Regions from separate parts of the Pseudanabaena sp. Chao 1811 genome, predicted to be linked through region 1. Evidence: predicted binding sites of a transcription regulator. Region 1 holds the regulator's gene; each other region holds the start of a gene.
The links. The regulator HrcA, encoded in region 1, represses chaperone genes, less so after heat shock. The targets are predictions, from matches to a motif close to TTAGCACTCNNNNNNNNNGAGTGCTAA.

Region 1 (5,167 bases):
CTTAAGAATTGAGATAAATTTCGTATTTACCCCTCAACCATTCCCTCCTCAAATATTTACTTGTATTTACTTGTTATTTATGACTTCCCCACTGAATTATCTGATGTGCGCCCCTGATCACTACGATGTAGATTATGTGATCAATCCTTGGATGGAAGGCAATGTCCACAAATCTAGCCGCGATCGCGCTGTTGAGCAATGGCAAAAACTATATGGAGTCCTCAAGGGTTTAGTTAATGTAGAGCTAGTGCCCCCTGCTAAGGGATGGCCAGACATGGTATTTACGGCAAATGCAGGATTGGTACTAGGTGACAAAGCAGTATTAAGCCGTTTTCTCCATAAAGAGCGTCAGGGCGAAGAACCCTATTTCAAAGCATGGTTTGAGTCGAAGGGTTTTACGGTGTATGAGCTGCCCAAGGACTTACCCTTTGAAGGCGCAGGTGACGCTCTATTCGATCGCGCAGGTGGCTGGCTATGGGCTGGTTATGGCTTCCGTTCAGAACTAGATGCTCATCCTTATCTCGCAAAATGGTTAGATGTAGAAGTACTATCTCTACGCCTCATTGATAATCGCTTCTATCATTTAGATACCTGCTTCTGCCCATTAACCGATGGCTATTTACTTTACTATCCTCCTGCCTTTGATTCCTATTCTAATCGTTTGATTGAGATGCGGGTTCCTGCGGAAAAGCGGATTGCCATTGAGGAAGCCGATGCGGTGAACTTTGCTTGTAATGCTGTAAATGTCGATCGCAATGTTGTCATGAACAAAATTAGCGATGGCTTAAAACAGCGCATTACGAAGGCTGGCTTTAATGTGATCGAAACACCGCTTACGGAATTCCTCAAAGCAGGTGGAGCCGCTAAATGCTTAACCCTCAGAACTGTTGAAGTTCCCATTACTAGTGAACAGCCTGATCTTGAGCCTAGTGGTGTTGAAGCAAGAATTGTCGAATTAACAGGACATCTACTGGATTCTGGAATTATCAATCGGGCGCTCGATCTAGTTACTGATAATGGTGGTAGCTTCCAAGTTTTAGAATTTAATCTTGGTGAACAGAGACAAAGTACATCCTTAGCAAGGATTCGCATTTCTGCCCCATCCCATGACCTCATGGAAACCATCATGGGCGAATTGATTGAAATTGGTGCAGTCCTACAGGATCGCGATACCTCCGATGCCAATCTTGAGCCAGTCCTCCAAGATGGCGTTGCCCCCGATGACTTTTATGTCACCACCATCTATCCCACCGATGCCTGTGTCGATGGTGAATGGATTCGTTGCACTAATCAACGGATGGATGCGGCGATCGCGATTAGTCCCGATGGCAAAACTGCCACCTGTAAGCTCTTGCGTGATTTAGTCGTAGGCGATCGCGTCGTAGTTGGTTACGATGGCGTACGGACAGTTCGTAAACCTGAAGCACGAGACAATGCCAAGAAAGAAGAATTTTCCTTCATGGGTGCAGGTGTATCTAGCGAACGTCGTGTCGAACTTGTCGTCGAACAGATCGCATGGGAACTGCGCCAAATTCGCGATCGCGGTGGCAAGTTAGTTGTCTCCTGTGGTCCCGTAGTTGTACACACTGGTGGCGCTCCTCACCTTGCCTACTTGATTCGTGAAGGTTATGTGCAGTCGATGCTCGGTGGTAATGCGATCGCTGTCCATGATATGGAACAGTCCTCGATGGGAACTTCCCTCGGTGTTGACCTCAAGCGTGGTGTCAGTGTCAAGGGTGGACATCGCCATCACCTCAAAGTGATTAACTCCGTCCGTCGCTATGGCAGCATCCACAAAGCAGTGGAAGCAGGCTTTGTGAAGACTGGCGTAATGTACGAATGTGTCAAGAATAATGTTCCGTTTGTTCTAGCTGGTTCCATTCGTGATGATGGACCTTTACCTGACACGGTGATGGATTTGCTAGAAGCCCAACGCCTCTATAGCGAACAAATTCGCAATGCCGATATGATCTTGATGCTGTCATCAATGCTGCATTCCATCGGTGTAGGCAATATGACTCCCGCAGGTGTAAAGATGGTTTGCGTTGATATCAATCCCGCCGTTGTGACGAAACTCTCCGATCGCGGTTCCGTAGAGTCCGTCGGCGTAGTCACCGATGTCGGGCTCTTCCTCAGTCTCCTCGTTCAGCAATTGAAAAAGCTCGATAGTCCTGTAGCGATCGCTGCCTAATTCAAAATACAAGCCCTGCTATTTCAGGGTTTGTATGGTAGGTAGGGATGGGCGGCGCAAAGCGCCGCCCATCCCTACCCAAAGTTCTACCATTTACTAATCGCGTCAGTGAGATGCAATGCTGCGGCCTGTACTGAAGCGATCGCTCTTGTATAACCCAAACGGGTTGGGCCGAGAACTCCAACCGTTCCTACAGGTTTATCATCACAGAGATAGGTACTAGAGATAAAAGTACAGTTCTGAATTGGCTCAATAGAGATTTCGGAACCGATTCTGATACTGACTGAATTTGCAGAGGGGCTAGGTTGATCGACAATCAGAGCCATCAACGAAGCGCGATCAGCTTCGAGTAACTGCACAATATTTTGCACCTGTTGCAAATTAGAAAACTCTGGTTGACGTAATAACTCCGTTAAGCCACTAATAAACATTTGTCCCAAAGCTGTGCGATCACATAATTTCATCAGTTGCTGTAAGGACTGCTGCAATAACACTGCATATTGCTGAAACTGGCGATCAAGATCGTCCCATTGCAATGCGTTATTTAAGTCTGACCAGTTTTTATCCCGTAAATGCTCATTTAAAAAATTATTGAGAATATTTAATTCCCCTTCTAATACCTCTGGCTTTGTTTCACTAGGTAAATCCATCGTCACCGAGGCAGTGTGGTAAGTGTCACTAACAGCGATCGCCATGATCTTTCGTTCATCGACCATGACTAATTGCAAATGCCTAATTCGCATTTTTTGCATATTTGGGGCAGTAATTACAGCAATACAACCGCTTAGGGTCGCCAAAATTTGAGCAACATCACGCATTACGCCATCAAGGCTGGACTTGCCAAGGCGATCGCTTTTGCTGGCGAGAAATTGGTGGGTACTATAGGTGAGTTCGCTAGCAGGATCGATCAGCTTATCTACATAGACACGATAGCCAGAGTCTGAGGGAACACGCCCTGCCGAAGTATGGGGTTGATATAACAAACCAATGCGATCGAGCATATTCATCACATTGCGGATTGTGGCAGGGCTAATATCAAAGTCATACTCAGATACCAACGCCTTGGAGCCAACAGGTTCTGCTGTTTGAATATAGTGATCGATGGTTGCCCAAAGGACTTTTTGTTCACGATGGGTAAGTTGAGGGTTCATAGTCTGTGGTAAAGAAATAATGTTAGAAAAGTACTAAGAGTTAACTAAGAGGTAATAAATAAAGGTTTTTTGATAAAAATTGAATGTAAATTGCAAAAATAAATTAAAAAATAAGCAGAATAAAAATAGGTATTAAACAAGTATTAAGTAAGTATTAAGTTTTTATTGTTAAATTTAACTTCTATAACTTAAGAGTTTAACCATTACCATACCTAGATTCTCAAGAAATCCAGTGGTAAGTTGGATTGACCTTCATACTTTGTCGATTGGCAGTACATGAAACATCGCAAAATCCACTAAATTTGTGACTTTGTTTCGCTACAATAGCCAAATGTCTCTTGAAGAAATAGACCAAACATTTAATACTGTAGTTTCTCAGATAATATCAGTCCATACTGTTATGTCTTAGACATACCCTAGCTTCATCTATATATTCACCATTGAGTTTGGTAAGTACTAACATCTTCATGGAAAATCAAGAGCAAACTACGGCAGTTGAGCAGCAATATCTTTGGGCTGTCGGACTAGATACCGAAGCATTTCCCCCTGCATCTCTACTTGGCGATCGCTACCGTGTCCTGTCCTCGCAAATTGTCGTTGACACAGATGCGTTCACACTACCTGAGTTACCCCTTGAATTTCAGACTTATGTAGTGTCTTACCTGAAGCTATCACGATTAAGCCTACATTTACCGCGTCCCTATGGTTTGCTGTTGCTAGGTGAAGAGCTAAACCTTTCAGAAATCTTTTTATTAGAAAATGTCCCCATCGATCGCCAAGGCAATCTTTGTCCGACCTTAGCTGAGAGTTGGGGAAAAGCATCGGCGTTAAGGCAAATTAATTTGCTCTGGCAAGTCCTCAATCTCTGGGAACCCCTCGCCGAACAAAATATGACGCGCACTTTGATTGAACCCAAATTGGTCAGGGTTGATGGGATGTGGGTGCGCCTGTTGGAATTGCAAGCGGATGTATCGGCGGTACATATCTCGCAATTAGGAGACATTTGGGTACAGTGGCTAGATCTGGCTAAGCCCGAAATTGCCGAGCCGATCGCTGAGTTTTTCTATAGTTTGGGACGAGGGGAATATGACGTAAATACAGCGATCGCCTATCTCGATCAGTTGTCATTAAAGATCATGCAGGAGCAACCGCTCACAGTACGCATTGCTAGTGCTACTGATGTTGGTCAACAGCGTGACCATAACGAGGACGCTTGCTATCCTGACATTAAGCGCCAAAAACGGACTGAACAGGCTGAGAGTCTGCGCGATCGTCTAGCGATCGTCTGTGACGGTTTGGGTGGACATGATGGCGGAGAAGTTGCAAGCTCCTTGGCAATCAAGACCCTCGAGCAGCAACTAAAAACCCTGCTGCATCAAGCAGAGAATGATCCTGATTTTTCCGCCCAAGGGTTTATTGCCCAATTAGAAATGGTGGCTCGCGTTGTCAACAATCAAATTGTTGCCATCAACGATCAACAGCAACGTCATGCCCAACAACGGATGGGGACAACTTTGGTAATGGCAGTGATACCCCATCCCCACGGACATCCTAGTAATGAAGTATATGTGGTGCATGTGGGCGATAGTCGTCTCTATTGCGTCAGTAAAAATAATTTACGTCAAGTCACCCTCGATGATGATGTGGCAACTCGCGAAACCACATTGGGATACAACTTTTACGCCTACTCCTCACAACGCATTGATGGTGGAGCCTTAATTCAGGCTTTAGGAACTAGAGGTTCCGATATGCTTGTCCCAAGGGTGCAAAGATTTTTTATTGATGAAGATTGCGTGCTACTTCTCTGCTCCGATGGCTTAAGTGA
Region 2 (5,167 bases), 860 kb from region 1:
GCGATCATTGTCGTCAGGATCATCCATGCCGACAAACCTAAATAGGCAGTGCTAATTGGCGAGGCGATCGCTTTCCAGCCATAACGAAATAAAACGAAGATAGCCAACAATGCTGTAAAAGCTGGCACAAATACATTACTGATAGGCAGCAAAATAGCCATACTTTGTAAGCATTTCCACTCCAACTGCAATTTTTGATCTTCAGTCGGTTTCCAAAACATCTTCTATTAACCCTATAACTTTATGATATAAAACCGAAAAGAGAGTTGTGATGCAAAACACCATAACTCTCTTTTCGGTTTTAATTTTTCCTAGTTCTACCCACAATGAAGCCCCACTTTGCCATGAAATACTAACCCAAAAAATTAAAGGGAGCGCAACGCGCTCCCTTTAATTTTACAAAGATTGATAATTAGTAGTCGAAGTCGCCACCAGCAGCCATTGCGCCACCAGCACCAGCACCCTTATCCTCAGGCTTATCAACGATGATGCACTCGGTGGTCAGGATCATGCCAGCGATCGATGCTGCGTTTTGTAGCGCAGAACGAGTCACCTTCGCAGGATCAACAATACCAGCCGCAAACATATCTTCAAATTCGCCAGTAGCAGCATTGAAGCCAATATTAAATGACTTTTCGCGTACATTTTCAGCGATTACTGCGCCGTTAAAGCCTGCGTTTTGAGCGATGCGCTTAACGGGAGCAGCTAAAGACTTAGAAACGATAATTGCACCAGTCAACTCTTCGCCAGTCAAGTTAGCATTTGCCCAAGTAAATAACTCAGGAGCAAGGTGAGCCAAGGTTGTACCACCACCGGGGACAATACCTTCTTCTACAGCAGCCTTGGTTGCATTGATTGCATCTTCGAGACGAAGCTTACGATCCTTCATTTCGGTTTCAGTTGCAGCACCAACCTTGATTACTGCTACGCCACCAGAGAGCTTAGCCAAACGCTCTTGGAGTTTTTCCTTGTCGTAGGAAGATTCAGTTTCTTCGATTTGACGACGGATTTGCTCAACACGGGTCTTAACTGCGGCTTCGTTACCGTCAGCAACAATGGTGGTGCTGTCCTTGGTGATGATTACGCGGCGAGACTTACCGAGTTGATCAATCTTAACGGAATCAAGACGGAGACCAGCATCTTCGGTAATGACTTGAGCGCCTGTGAGGATAGCAAGGTCTTCGAGCATTGCCTTGCGGCGATCGCCAAATCCAGGAGCCTTGATGGCAGCAACGTTGAGAACGCCACGGAGACGGTTGACGACGAGAGTTGCTAGAGCTTCTTTCTCGATATCTTCAGCAATGATGATCAAAGGACGACCAGCACGAGCAACTTGCTCAAGTACAGGTACTAGTTCTTGCACGAGGGCAATCTTCTTGTCGGTGATCAAGAGCAAGGGTTCTTCAAAGGAAGCTTCCATACGCTCAGCATCGGTAACGAAGTAAGGAGAGATATAGCCCTTATCAAAGCGCATACCTTCGGTAACTTCGAGTTCAGTTACCATGGACTTACCTTCTTCAAGGGAAATCACACCTTCCTTACCAACCTTGTCCATCGCTTGAGCGATCATTGCGCCGACTTCTTCATCATTACCAGCAGAGATGGTTCCAACTTGAGCGATCGCCTTAGAATCTTCAATGGGCTTAGCATGTTCCTTGATCTTGCCAACCAAGAAAGTAGTTGCCTTATCGATACCGCGCTTAAGAGCGATCGAGTTAGCACCAGCCGCTACGTTACGCAGACCTTCCTTAACAATGGCATGAGCCAATACGGTTGCAGTGGTGGTTCCATCACCAGCAGCATCGTTAGTCTTAGAAGCAGCTTGACGAATCAAAGCTACACCAGTATTTTCAACGTTATCTTCTAGTTCAATTTCCTTAGCAATGGTGACACCATCATTAACGATTTGAGGAGAACCAAATTTCTTCTCAAGAACTACGTTACGACCCTTAGGACCAAGAGTCACAGCAACGGACTCCGCCAAAATATCCATACCACGCTCAAGGGCGCGACGTGCATCTTCGTTGTAAATAATTTTCTTAGACATAATTTTTAGTGGTTTAAGGACTAGATGATTTTTGATTTGGGCTATTAGCTTTTAGCTTTTAGCGGTTAGCTTTTTTGAAAGAAGATAATTTTCTTTAATTCTCTTGATAATTAGCAGATCGCTAGATTAGCTAGAAGCCAACAGCTAACAGCTAATAGCCAACAGCTAAACTATGAAACGATCGCTAAAATATCTTTTTCGGCTAGCAATACATACTCATCAGAGCCGAGTTTGATGTCAGTGCCAGCATATTTGGAGTAAAGAACTTTGTCTCCAACTTTAACTTCGAGGGCTTGGCGAACACCTTTGTCATCAAGTTTGCCAGGACCTACTGCTGCAATTTCGCCAACTTGGGGCTTTTCTTTTGCGGTCTCAGGTAGGAAAATACCACCTGCGGTCTTTTCTTCTTTAGCGCTTACTTTGATAAACACGCGATCGGCTAAAGGCTTTACAGTTGTTACGTTTAATGTGGTTGTTGCCATAGGTATTCACTCATTGGACTAGCATTTTGAGGCTTTGTCTAGAGTGTTTTAGCACTCTAGGTGACTGAGTGCTAATTTAACCGAAAGGGTTGCAATGTCTATAGTGTGGTTTACCGAACTGAAGGTAGACAAGCCAACACAACTAGGTTTTATTGCCAATTTACAGCGCTAAGCGCCCAAATCCGAACCAAGAAAACTTTATAAAAGCGTTGCTTTGCAACGCTTTTATAAAGTTTTCTTGGGGGTTCTTTTGATCGAAAACTGCTGTAATTAACGCGAGTTCGGGATAATTTAAAACGGGTTTTGAGAGAGAGTTTGCGTAGCAAACTCTCTCTCAAAAAACAAAAGTAAAAGCCTTGCATAGCAAGGCTTTTACTTTTGTTTTTTTTAAATTTGCCAGCTTAACTCGAACTGACGTTAATTAGCAATTTTCCTACAACCGTTCTGAGGCATTTGTTTTGATTAATTTTAGGACTGAGGTTCTGAGATTGTGGATGGTTTGCTTGTCCTCTTCTTCAGAAGTGTAGGTCACATCATCAGGAATATTGTTAGACAATTGCTCATCCTCGGTAGGCTTTTTCTCTAAGCGATCGCATAGAGCCTCCAAATGTGTGACTAGCTGTACTGGTATATGTGGTGAGACCAGATCAAGATTGGGATGATTGGGTAAATCATCACAGGGACAGCAAACGGGTGTACGAGGACCTACCCCCAAGGTTGGTACAAGTAAATTACAACGAGCACAGGCAATTATTTCCCATTGATTGCTAAGTAGGTCGCTAATTGTTTGGTCAGTACCACTTAAATATGCTTCGTTCGCTTTGGTCGTACTAATCTCATCCCAGAGATTGTTAAATATGGTGGAATACCTTTCACCCTTCAAAATTTGATAGATATGAACCTGCTTGCTTTGGCTTGATAGACTTACGGTTTTGCCCATCTGCATCCATTGAGCAAGATAATTTTTGACTAAGGTTCGAGATGCCATGGTTTAGAACCTTTGATAAATAATCAAATTGAGTTGCTGTAGGCAGTCAATAAATATGCCTATCATATAGTTAATATAGTCTGAGAGCTTCATAAATAATCTGAACAAATCTTTTATTTTTTCATTTACCTAAGCTATATAGCAGTCCCCAAGCCTTTGTAGATGTTTTGGTTTATGGAATCGCAACCCTTTTCGGTGCAATTCCATAAACCGCTTAGAACAAAATCAAAACCCCAAAGAGAATTGCAGAGTAAAGCGTTCCCAATCTTTTTGAGGTTTTATGTCCTAACTCAAATGGCTATAGCTATACTTATTTTGTCTATAGGTTACTAGACTATGCTTGAAACTCCTTACGCGCCTTCATCATCAGTTCTTGCTCATACGGAACCATCAATTAAAATCCGCAACTTAAATTTTCACTATGGCGAAGGTGATTTATTTAAGCAGGTTTTGTTTGACATCAATTTAGATGTCTATCCTGGGCAGATTGTAATTTTGACAGGTCCTTCTGGTTCAGGCAAAACAACGCTTTTGACATTGATTGGGGCTTTACGCACAATTCAAGATGGGAGTCTACAAGTTTTAGGACAAGAACTCAGAAATCTCCATCCTAAAAAGTTAGTACAGATTCGCAAAAATATTGGTTTTATCTTTCAAGCCCACAATCTCTTTCACTCATTAACCGCAAGGCAAAATGTGATGATGTCTACGGATTTGTTTCAGCATGAGGGCGGAAATGCAGTAGCTTCCAATAAGGCTGCCGAAATTTTAACAGCGCTGGGGCTAGGACAACGCATTGACTATAAACCCCATGAGCTATCGGGTGGACAAAAGCAACGGGTGGCGATCGCTCGTGCTTTGGTCAATCGTCCAAAGTTAATTCTCGCAGATGAGCCAACGGCAGCACTGGACAAAAAATCTGGGCGTGATGTGGTGACACTGATGCAAAAAATGGCAAAGGAAGAAAATATCACGATTTTGATGGTGACTCATGATAACCGTATCCTTGATGTGGCTGACCGCATTGTGAACTTAGTCGATGGCAATTTGGAATCAGATAATGTGGTCAATGACACGATGCTAAGTGCTGTCAATGGTGAGTCACGTACATTTATGCTGTAATGATGGCGCTTTGTCCTGTCATTCCTAGTGAACGATCAACTTCATGCAAGATTTAAAAAATAATTCAACTGACTTTCAAAGCAACTCTGGGTTTCGATACCACTGTCCACTCTGTGATTCTAGTTTAGAAACATTTTTACCTTTTGGTCTGGACTTTCCCGTACTGAAAGAAAAAAGCATTATTGGGGGTGGGCAACGCGATCATGCCCTCTGTCCTAACTGTGGATCACTTGATCGCGAACGATTAGTTTATTTGTACTTAAAAAACAAAACTAATATTTTTGAACAGCCTACAAAATTGCTACACATGGCTCCAGAACTCAAACTGGAAAACATCTTGAGACAGCAGAAAAATATTGATTATTTATCAGCCGATCTTTATCTAGAAAGGGTAATGGTCAAGATGGATATTACCAATATGGCTTGGGAGGAGGCTACATTTGACGCGATTATTTGCAATCACATTTTAGAGCATATTATTGATGATCATCTGGCGATGTCGGAGCTGTATCGAGTCTTAAAGCCTAA
Region 3 (5,167 bases), 940 kb from region 1:
GAGCGAGTCGTATTTGCAGGTGACTCGGATGCGCTGATTAGTAAAGGATTTGTCGGTTTGCTATCGGTCTGTATGGGCGGCTTAACCCAAAAGGAAATTGAGTTGCTCACACCCGACTTTATTAAAGACACAGGTTTAGTCGCCAGCCTTACGCCATCTCGCGCCAATGGCTTTTATAACGTCTTCAAAAAAATGCAACAACAGGCGATCGAAATTGAATTACCCAGTGTTCGCTAAATAAAAAGCCTCGCTTTGCGAGGCTTTTTATTTAGACGGTGGCGGTAATTGGACTGGTAGTAGAAACCATCGCCGCCAGAACTTGGCTAGGGGAAACAGTGAAGGGTAAGCGATGAATATCGGAATTGGGCTGACAGGCGATCGCGGCAATATGTTCTAATTCGGCAAGAGTGACTTGACTTAAGCCGAGATCGGCAAGGGTGGTCGGTAAGCCAATCTCTTGATAAAACTTCAGCAATTGATGCCGCGACGAAGCAGCGAGTTGATTGCCTTGAAATTCCTCTAGACGCAATTGCACCAAAATGCCATAGGCAACCTTTTCGCCATGCAATGTGCCGTGGGTTTGATGCAGATGCGTTAATGCATTGTGAACCGCATGGGCGGCGACAGTGCGACAATTTGCGCCACCGATCCCACCGATCGCACCCGCAAGACATACCGATGCATCGACAACTTCGCGCCATGCTTGACTATTGGGGTTAGCGATCGCTTCGGCAGACTTTTGAAACAAAATATCACGCAGGATTCTTGCTTCTTGTACGGCGGCGATGACCATCGTTTTCTCGCTACTGCCACTACTGACGGAGGACTCGTACCATTTGGCGATCGCATCGCCAATGCCTGAGACGAGGGTGCGCTTGGGAGCCGTAGCGATTACGTCATAGTCCACAAACATCATGTCAGGACAGCGATCGAGGGTCACGTCATAATCAAAGGCTCCATGAGCATCATAGACATTGCTAAGGGCTGTCCATGCGGCACAGGTTGCACCAGTGGTCGGTACGGTGACAATCGGTAACTGACATTGATGGGCGACTAATTTCGCAGTATCAAGGACTTTGCCACCACCAATACCGACAATCACATGGGGATTTTCCTGCTGGACGAGGCGACGCAGCATTGCTAAATTTGCATCACTGCAATCGGCGATCGCTGGTGCATGGATAATTTCGCGATCGGTATTTTGGAAATAGCTTGCAGTAACTTGACCTGCGGTTTCCCCAGCAATGACTAGAGCTTTATTCCCATAGCGTGACAAATATTTCGGGAGTTGCGCTAAAATCCCGTTTCCCCGTAAAAGTTGGGCTGGTGCGATCGCTAAAATCGGTAATGCTTCCACCGTAAGTGTGTCTGACATCAGGTTAAGACATGGTAAACATAAGTTTTATTCTATCTCTTCCACTTCTAAATCTGCCAATTTTATAGCGCTTTTCAAGCAAGAGAGGTACAGAGACAACCCTCTGTACTAGAAATGATGACGCTTTGCGTCATCATTTCTAGTGAAATAAGTTCAGGCTAATTTTTAATGAACTTTGCCCCGTTGAGCTTCAGCATCAATGGGTTTGAGTAGATACACCAGTAGCAATTGCCAGAAAATTGCGAGGAATAGGGGCCATTTTTGTAAGGTCTTCACAAATTGGGGGCGATCGCTATCATTAATTGCCATCAGTTGGAAATTGTAGTCAGCACATTTCTCTAATCTAGGGAAAAATTCGGGATGACTGGTATCTAATACCGCAGGAAAGGCACTGATCGAGGTTTTGTTAGTATTGATCACCACGTCCTTATTGTATTGGCGAGCATCTAAACCGATGGATTTATAGAAATCAGCCCGTTCAAATACAGTGATTGTGTGGGTGGCAAATACGGTCAACAGGAAGAAACGCGCCCAGAGTTTGGCTTGCCATGTTCCCCATAAATCGGGCTGCGATCGCAATAGCACCTTAAAGAAATCGCCATGACGATTTTCATCTTGACACCAACTTTCAAAGTATTTGAAAAGAGGATAGAAGCGGTTTTCAGGATGATTCTGCATATGATAATGCACGAGAATATAGCGCCAATAACCAATTTTCTCAGAGAGGTAAACCGAGTAAATTACCCATTCTGGTTTGAAGAAGGTATAGCTGCGTTTTTTCGTCATATTGACCAAATCCAGCGATAGATGAAAATCTTTCATTGCTTTATTTAAGAAGCCTGCATGGCGTGCTTCATCTCTAGCCATCAGGTTAAAGGCTTCCGATAAGAGAGGATTACGATCTTTGAGTTGACGCGATAATTCCTTAAACAGCAGAAAGCCTGAAAATTCGGAAGTGCAAGAACGCTCTAGAAAGTCAATGAAGGCGGCGCGGGTTTCCTCATCAATATGTTCCCAAGACTGTTCAAACTCCTTATCGCGCTTGAAGTGATTGCGATTGTAGTCAGTACGCAGTTCTTCGACCACAGCTTCAAGTTCCGCCTGTTGCGAAGAAGTATCCATCTGGGCAACCGCATCATAGTCGGTGGTGTAGAACCTTGGTGTTAATAGAGTTTCTTTAACAGGAATTTTAATGCCATCACGGAGGAGTTCGGGTTCGGGTCTAGATTGGATAGAAACCATAGTAGTAATTAGTTATATAAAGTTTAAAAATATTGGATTTTAATGAGAGCGCTTTGCGCTCTCATTAAAATTGTCTTTTTGAAAGAAGCGAATCATCTTCTGGTCTTCACCCTTGATGTGGTGAGACAGCCATTCAGTCAGGAATTGGGTGATATCGGTAGTAATGGCATCGCGATCGCGAAATTTCTTTAGTAGATGAGACACCTTATTGACGAGATGATCATGGGTCTGTTTATGTCGCTCATAGTCAGGATAATTGATGGACAACATTAAGGTTTCTTCGGTCTGAAAATGCTCAACTGTGTGACTAGCTAAGCGATTTAAGATTTCATACATGGTGTCAAAGTCCTGCTTTGTGACCACGGCATCATGCAAAACATTCACGATTTCAAAGAGTTCTTGATGTTCTTGATCTACCTGTAAGTTGCCAGTTTCATAGTCTGTATGCCAATAAGCGATCGGTTTCGTCAAAGTCAATGTCATAGAAATTAATAATAGATACATCGGTTTAGCACTTTGCGCTAAATCACTGGTGTTATGTGGAAGCTTACAAGACCCTCACCCCTAGCCCCTCTCCCCTTTTGGGAGAGGGGAACAAGAATTTAGTCTTACTCCTCCTCTCCCTTAATGGGAGAGGGGGCTGGGGGGTGAGGGCGATATCTATTTCACGTAACATCAGTTAAATAGATTTAGAAAATCTGCCTGTTTCGTTTTTGACGAGATAGCTATCAAAGACCGAGGCAATATTACGGATCAGCAACCTTCCCGCAGGCTTAACCTCAATGTGGTCTTGTCTCAATTCAATCAAGCCATCAGCCTCTAACTGGCGCAACTTTAAGCGTTCGTCGGCAAAGTATTTACCAAAATCGCGATCGCAGGTTAGATGATATTTAGATTCAATTTCCCTCTGTGAAAGTTCAAATTGACACATCAATTCCATAATGATGGAACGACGCAAAATGTCATCGGCATTCAGCTTGACACCACGTTCGATGGGTAACTCACCTGCATCGATCGCCTTGTAAAAGTCTTGCAAGCCCTTATGATTTTGGGTATAGACATTTTGCAGCATACTGATCGAAGTCATCCCAAATCCCAAGAGGTCAGACTCAGGCTTGGTGGTATATCCCTGAAAATTGCGGTGTAGTTTTCCTTGACGTTGCGCGATCGCTAATTCATCATTGGGCTTAGCGAAGTGATCCATACCAATGAACACATAGCCATGCTTGGTCAAAGTTTCAATTGTCATTTCCATGATTTGCAACTTCTCTTCAGGGGAAGGCAAAGTTGCGGGATCGATCTTCTTCTTTTGTAAAGGCTTTAGCCAAGGCACATAGGCAAAGTTAAATACGGCAACGCGATCAGGATTGAGAGCAATGGTTTTCGCGAGGGTTTCATGGAATGTCTCTAGGTTTTGATAGGGCAATCCATAGATTAAATCCACATTCACGCCTTCAAATCCCACTTCACGCATCCAGCGCATTCCATCAAAGAGCATGTCTTCAGGTTGAATCCGATTGACTGCTTCTTGAACTTGGGGATTAAAATCCTGAATGCCAAAGCTAATACGGTTAAAGCCGAGATCTCTTAAGCCCTGTAGATATTCTTTAGTTAGCGATCGCGGATTGACCTCAATGGAAATTTCGGCATCTTGCTCAAAGGTAAAATGCTTTTGGAAAGAATGCCACAGACGTTCCACTTGATCGAAAGAGAAATAATTGGGAGTGCCGCCGCCCCAGTGCATTTGTTGGACGAGGCGATCGCGATCTACCGTTGCGGCAACCTGCTCAATATGGCGAATCAAATATCCTAGATAGGGTTCCGCAATTTCTTTGCGAGTGCTAATTACGGTGTTGCAGCCGCAAAAATAGCAGGGCGCATCACAAAAGGGAATATGGGCATAGAGGGATAGTGGTGTCTTCTGCAAGTTTCCTGCAGCGATCGCTCCACGAAAATCGATTTGTTCAAAATTTTCGTGGAGTTCTGTTGCAGGAGGATAACTTGTATATCTTGGTACGGGCTGGTTGTACTTATGTAAGAGGTTAATGTCGAACTTAACTGTTTGCTCTAATGTATTCATCAAATCTTATAAGCTTTATTAAAAATATTGAATGAAAACTCGCTATACCGTTACAGGATGTCCACGACGTTCGGTACTACCAACCCGATCCTGTTTGGTTAGTAGTTCAAATACATGGGGATCAATGACCGCTCTCACATCTGCTTCTAACTCATCAACCACATTCCGATTGAGGGTAAAAGCATAATTTGCCTCTTCGACAATTCTTTCAACCGTTGCCTCATCCACCTCAAGGGAATCCAAAGCTTGACGATATTTATCTTTAAAATCCTTCTTGGCTTCTACCGTTGGCAATTGGTCAAATTCGTAAAAAGTTGTACCATGCTCATCGGGTAAGTCGAGTGCCGATCGCACGATATGCTTCAAGGCTTGACCGCCAGATAAATCGCCCATATAACGGGTATAGGAATGGGCAATCAGCAACGCAGGATCAGTATTAGAAATTTCCTTGAGGCGATCGACGTAGGCTT
Region 4 (5,167 bases), 2.1 Mb from region 1:
TTGAAATCTGCCACCACCGACTTCAACTGATCGAAGTAGGGATTTTCGAGGGGCATCCGCCAGAACTTCTCACCTGCATCCTTAGCAGCTTTAGCGATCGCCTCGGCAAAGTCATCATCAATCGACCACATACCTGCAATATCTTCCCCAAGGGCAACCACACAAGCACCTGTCAGCGTGGCAAGATCGACGATCGCATCAACACCTAACTTATCGGCATAGACAAGCGCATCGGCAAGGGTCAAGCGACCTTCAGCATCGGTATTATTCACTTCAATGGTTTTGCCATTGGAAGCCGTGAGGATATCCCCCGGACGCATGGCGCTACCATTGACCATATTTTCGCAAGTAGCGACGATGAAATGCACTTCGATATCAGTGGGTTGCAGATGGGCGATCACTTTGGCTGCACCCAATGCGGCGGCGGAACCTCCCATATCGGTTTTCATCAGTTCGATGCTGCTACCGATGCCCGTTTTTAGATTCAAACCACCAGAGTCAAAGGTTAAGCCCTTACCGACGATCGCTAATTTGCGCTTCGGCGTACCGTTGCTGTAGGTGAGGTGAATAAATTTGGGCGGAATGTCCGAAGCTCTAGCTACACCGAGAAATGCGCCCATGCCCAGAGCTTCACATTCAGCTTGTTCAAGGATTTTGGCAGTGAAATGCTCGGATTCGGCGGCGATCGCCACGGCAGTTTCCGCCAATGTAATTGGGGTCACGACATTGGCAGGAGCCGATACTAGTTCCCGTGCCAAAATTACGCCATCAACGATCTGTTGTGCTTTGGCGATCGCAGGATTGGCGATTTCAGGTTTCGTTTCCACGATTTCCACCCGTTCGACGCGCCAAGGTTGATTGTTTTTGGACTTAAAGCGCTTATCTTGGTGAGCCGCGAGTAACAACCCTTCGGAGATCGCCTGAGTTGTCGCACTGACATCTTGGTTATATTCAGGAAAAGCGATCGCTAAACTGGGTGCTTTTTCCTTATTTGCCCATTTGACGGCTGTAGCAGCAGCTTTGCGCCATTCATCCGCATTTGCCTTCGCAGGATCACCTAAGCCGATCAAAATTACCTTACGCACCGCATAGTCAACACCGACACGACCACTAACCGATGTCCCGCTTTCTCCAGTAAACTCTCCCTCCGTAATCAAATCCGTTAGGGTGCAAGCTAAGACTTTCATATCTAACTGCTTGAGGGTCTCTGACAGCTCTAATGTTTTAGTTACTTGACCCTCTACTTGCTCATTAGTTTTCTCATTAGGATCTTTGGGTTTCGCAAAAACAGCGATCGCAAGGGCATCTCCCCGCCAAAGCTGGGTCGCAGTTTCTGATGTAAGAATTTTCATTTTGTATATAGTCTGTAGGTTTTGGCTATATACCTAATATATATACAGCAATGCAAGTTTTACTGAGGATATACAACGCAAAAGATTGATAGCACCGCTATCAATACTTTTGGGATTTGATTACTCAAGCATTATTTGGCTTTGCTTCAAAGAAAAGTATTTGTAGAGGGTTTATAGCCTATACAAATCTAGTGAAGGAGAGGGTTGTGTCCCACAACTCTCTGTACCTCTCTTGCTTGAAAAGTGCTATGTAGCTTGACTGGAAAAATTGCTATTACTTGGCAAGTTCATGAAGCAATTCTGCATTTATGGCTTTATACTACAATCTCTATTAAATTAAGGACATATTTTCACATCTTTACCCAATTGGATGATGATTGTGACACATGTACTATCAGAACATGCTTCAAGTAAGTTATGTTGGCTGCTGTTTAAATCTGAGGAGTTACAGATTAAGATTATGCGAATTTCTTCCAGTTGGTTGACGCTTGGTGCGAGTTTATCGCTTCTGATTCCAGCTTGGACAGCCAATGCTCAAGAATTGACCCCATTAAAAGTTGCTGCTGCATCTCAAGCTAATACTTCAGAGACGGCAAAATCTCCGCAATTACCAACCCTGATTAGCTCTACAGAACCCGCAATAGTGATACCTACTTCTGGTGTCACTAATTCTGGACAATTAGATCCTGAACAGACGCTAGTTGTGCCCACTACTCCTAGTCAAGTTAAGTTAGAACGTACCAAGCCCGTTACTCTCGAAGAAGTGCTTGAGTTAGCTGAAAAAACAAACTCCGACTGGATTCAAGCCAGAATTGCTATAGACAAGGCGCGTGCGGCATTACAGGCTGCGGAAGCGGGGCGATCGCCAACGGTTTCAGGTACAGTCCAATATAGCTATAGTGATTCTGCCCAATCGCGTCTGAATATTATCAACAATAGCAATAACAATTTCACCTCAAACAAAACCACCAGTAATCCCCTTACGGGTACTTTGGGGATTAATTACAATATTTTCGACTCTGGCGTAAATGATGCAACGATCGCGGCGGCGGAAAATAACCTACGCATTGCTGAGTCCAATCTCAATCAAGCTAGACAAGTGGTGCGCTTGAGTATTGTGACTGCCTATTACAATCTACAAAATGCTGATGAAACCATTCGCATTCAACGTCAAGCAGTAAAAAACTCCGAAAAAAGTTTACAAGATACCCAAGCAAGGGAACGGGCAGGGGTTGGTACAAAATTTGATGTCCTCCAGTCTGAGGTTTCCCTTGCAAATGCTAGACAAGATTTGTTAAATGCCGAGGCAGCACAATTAGTAGCAAGACGGGAATTGGCACGTCAACTCAACTATCCGCCTACGGTGGAAATTACGGCTGCGGATAAAATTGCCCCTGTAGCTGAGTGGAAATTACCCTTAGAAGAATCAATCTTATTGGCAGTACGCAATCGAGCTGAACTAGATACTCAGAAATTACAAAGGGAAGTTGCCCGTAATAATGCCAATGCTGCCTTAGCGAGACTTGGTCCACAGGTGAGTCTATTTGCCAATGTCAATACTGCATCAGAATTTACCAGTGGTGGTGGGATCGGTACTGGCTACCAGATTGGTGCAACCTTAAACTGGACTCTCTATGACGGTGGCAAAACGGCTGCCCAAGTTGACCAATTTAAAGCCGATCAAGCCATTGCCGAAAGTAAATTTGAACAAGCTGCCCGTCAAGCCCGTTTTGATGTGGAGTCGGCATATATCAATCAGCGATCGCGATTCCAGCAAATTGAAACTGCCACAAAAGCTGTCAAACAAGCTGAAGAAGCTCTTCGTTTAGCACGTTTGCGTCTGGATGCAGGTGTGGGTACACAGCTTGAGGTACTTACGGCTGAGTCCGACTTCACCCGTGCCGATGTTAATCGTGTGCAAGCAATTATTGGTTATAACCAAGCGCGGGCAAACCTCGAACGTGCGATAGCGGGGTTATAGAATTAGAAATTTGCCTTAGGCAAATTTCTAATCAAATTTCTAATCAAATTTCTAATTCTATGATCAGTCTGTACCGCCCCAAGTCCAAATGGGATTGCCGTTTTTGACATCTTTTTTCAGAATTACTGCTGTTAGGGAATTGGCATCACGCATCCCCGTCATATCCAAAATCAGATAGACCTTGCCATCCATAAAGCGTGCTCGTAAATAGGAATGCTCCCGAAATGGTTCAGCGTTAATTTTGGTGATCTTGGCTGTGGCGATGCAGTTGTGATACTTAGTCTGGAGCTTAGCTGCCCAAGTCACACTAAAGCGATCGCTGGTTTCAACCTTAAATTGTTTCGCAAACCAACCCAGTGATGCTGAGCCGTCGATAGTATAGCCGCCTTCGTAATAGGGACGTGGGGTTTCGGTGAGGCTAAATTCGGTGGGGCAAATGGGAAATGCTGCACCTGAGTCAGAGGGATAAACGCTAAAAGTAATTTGACGAGGATTGGCAAAACTTGGATGGGCAAATAGCGATAGTTGCGCGATCGTCGCCGCCCCAAATCCTAAACATAGCTGCTGCAAATTTTTCTTGACTGTTGGAAACCTAAAACTTTTCATATAATTTCTGCTCTTGATCGTCAGCATTAGGTGATCTATCTATTAACTCAGAACCCCAAAGCAGATTGATGGTTCCCGCGGTTTCTTAACACCGAGCAAGGATAGGCTACAGACTATCCTCACCTCTTTAGCACTACCGATGACTCATAATATTGAATAGATCAAGATGAATTCTGCTAAAGGCGGGAACCCAACCCATAGCTATAGTCACCTGTAAATATAGTGTAAGGCGGCGCGAAGCGCCGCCTTACACTATTTGGGTTTTATGTCCTAACAAGAATGGCGACAGCTATATTTACATCATGCGCTGGAAAAGCGTTATATTGATCTGCCTATGCTCAAAGCAATTATTAACCCATGACCACTTCTGTTTTATCCGATCTGAAAATTCGCTTCTCTAAGGCGATCGCCTCTGCTTTTGGTGAAGAATATACCAACCACGATCCTGCTGTTGCCCCTTCTAAGGATGCAAAATTTGGGGATTATCAATGTAATGCGGCTCTGGGATTGACCAAGAAGCTAAAACAAAAGCCGCAAGATGTAGCAGCAAAAATTATTGAAAATTTACTAGCCGACGCATCGATAAATGAAATATTTGAACCACCTACGATCGCGGGGGCAGGCTTTATTAACCTAAAGCTAAAACTTAGTTATTTAGAAACCCAATTAGCGAAAATGCAAAAAAGCGATCGCTTAGCGATCGCTAAAGTTGATCAACCTGAGCGTGTGATTGTCGATTTCTCTAGCCCCAATATTGCTAAGGAAATGCATGTCGGACATTTGCGATCAACGATTATCGGTGACAGCATTGCGCGGATTTTAGAATTTCAGGGGCATGATGTTCTCCGTCTTAACCATGTCGGTGATTGGGGAACCCAGTTTGGGATGTTGATTACATACCTGCGTGAGGTCTATCCCGATGCGTTGACGAAAGCTGATGCGATCGCGATCGGTGACTTGGTAGAACTCTATCGCGCTGCAAAAAAACGCTTTGATGAAGATGAAGCCTTCAAGGAAACTTCGCGGAATGCCGTTGTGGAATTACAAGCAGGTGAGCCATCGGCAAAACTGGCGTGGCAATTACTTTGCGAACAGTCCCGTCGTGAATTCCAAAAGATTTATGATGCCCTGAATATCCAAGTTACTGAACGTGGCGAATCTTTTTATAATCCCTTTCTCTCAGAGGTAATTACTGATCTGCGAGAAACTGGCTTATTGCAAGAAGATC

Region 2: groES (co-chaperone GroES) is a predicted target of HrcA. The motif match lies at 2,578-2,604, and genes of this name have one in related genera.
Region 3: NMG48_RS10110 (iron-containing alcohol dehydrogenase family protein) is a predicted target of HrcA. The motif match lies at 1,440-1,466, and genes of this name have one in related genera.
Region 4: NMG48_RS02375 (TolC family protein) is a predicted target of HrcA. The motif match lies at 1,576-1,602, and genes of this name have one in related genera.

What each region holds. Positions count from the first base shown of each region.
Region 1 covers NZ_CP101416.1:3,146,111-3,151,277, reverse strand. Annotated here, with positions in the region: gene argZ (bifunctional arginine dihydrolase/ornithine cyclodeaminase) at 80-2,191, shown strand; gene hrcA (heat-inducible transcriptional repressor HrcA) at 2,278-3,342, opposite strand; gene NMG48_RS14460 (protein phosphatase 2C domain-containing protein) at 3,810-5,167, shown strand, end outside.
Region 2 covers NZ_CP101416.1:4,002,115-4,007,281, forward strand. Annotated here, with positions in the region: gene NMG48_RS18385 (O-antigen ligase family protein) at 1-221, opposite strand, end outside; gene groL (chaperonin GroEL) at 413-2,047, opposite strand; gene groES (co-chaperone GroES) at 2,218-2,529, opposite strand; gene NMG48_RS18400 (hypothetical protein) at 2,963-3,517, opposite strand; gene NMG48_RS18405 (DevA family ABC transporter ATP-binding protein) at 3,854-4,639, shown strand; gene NMG48_RS18410 (class I SAM-dependent methyltransferase) at 4,683-5,167, shown strand, end outside.
Region 3 covers NZ_CP101416.1:2,209,791-2,214,957, forward strand. Annotated here, with positions in the region: gene NMG48_RS10105 (SufE family protein) at 1-237, shown strand, start outside; gene NMG48_RS10110 (iron-containing alcohol dehydrogenase family protein) at 269-1,375, opposite strand; gene acsF (magnesium-protoporphyrin IX monomethyl ester (oxidative) cyclase) at 1,541-2,617, opposite strand; gene NMG48_RS10120 (bacteriohemerythrin) at 2,657-3,100, opposite strand; gene hemN (oxygen-independent coproporphyrinogen III oxidase) at 3,297-4,697, opposite strand; gene NMG48_RS10130 (biliverdin-producing heme oxygenase) at 4,740-5,167, opposite strand, start outside.
Region 4 covers NZ_CP101416.1:499,628-504,794, reverse strand. Annotated here, with positions in the region: gene NMG48_RS02380 (leucyl aminopeptidase) at 1-1,352, opposite strand, end outside; gene NMG48_RS02375 (TolC family protein) at 1,732-3,333, shown strand; gene NMG48_RS02370 (hypothetical protein) at 3,397-3,939, opposite strand; gene argS (arginine--tRNA ligase) at 4,297-5,167, shown strand, end outside.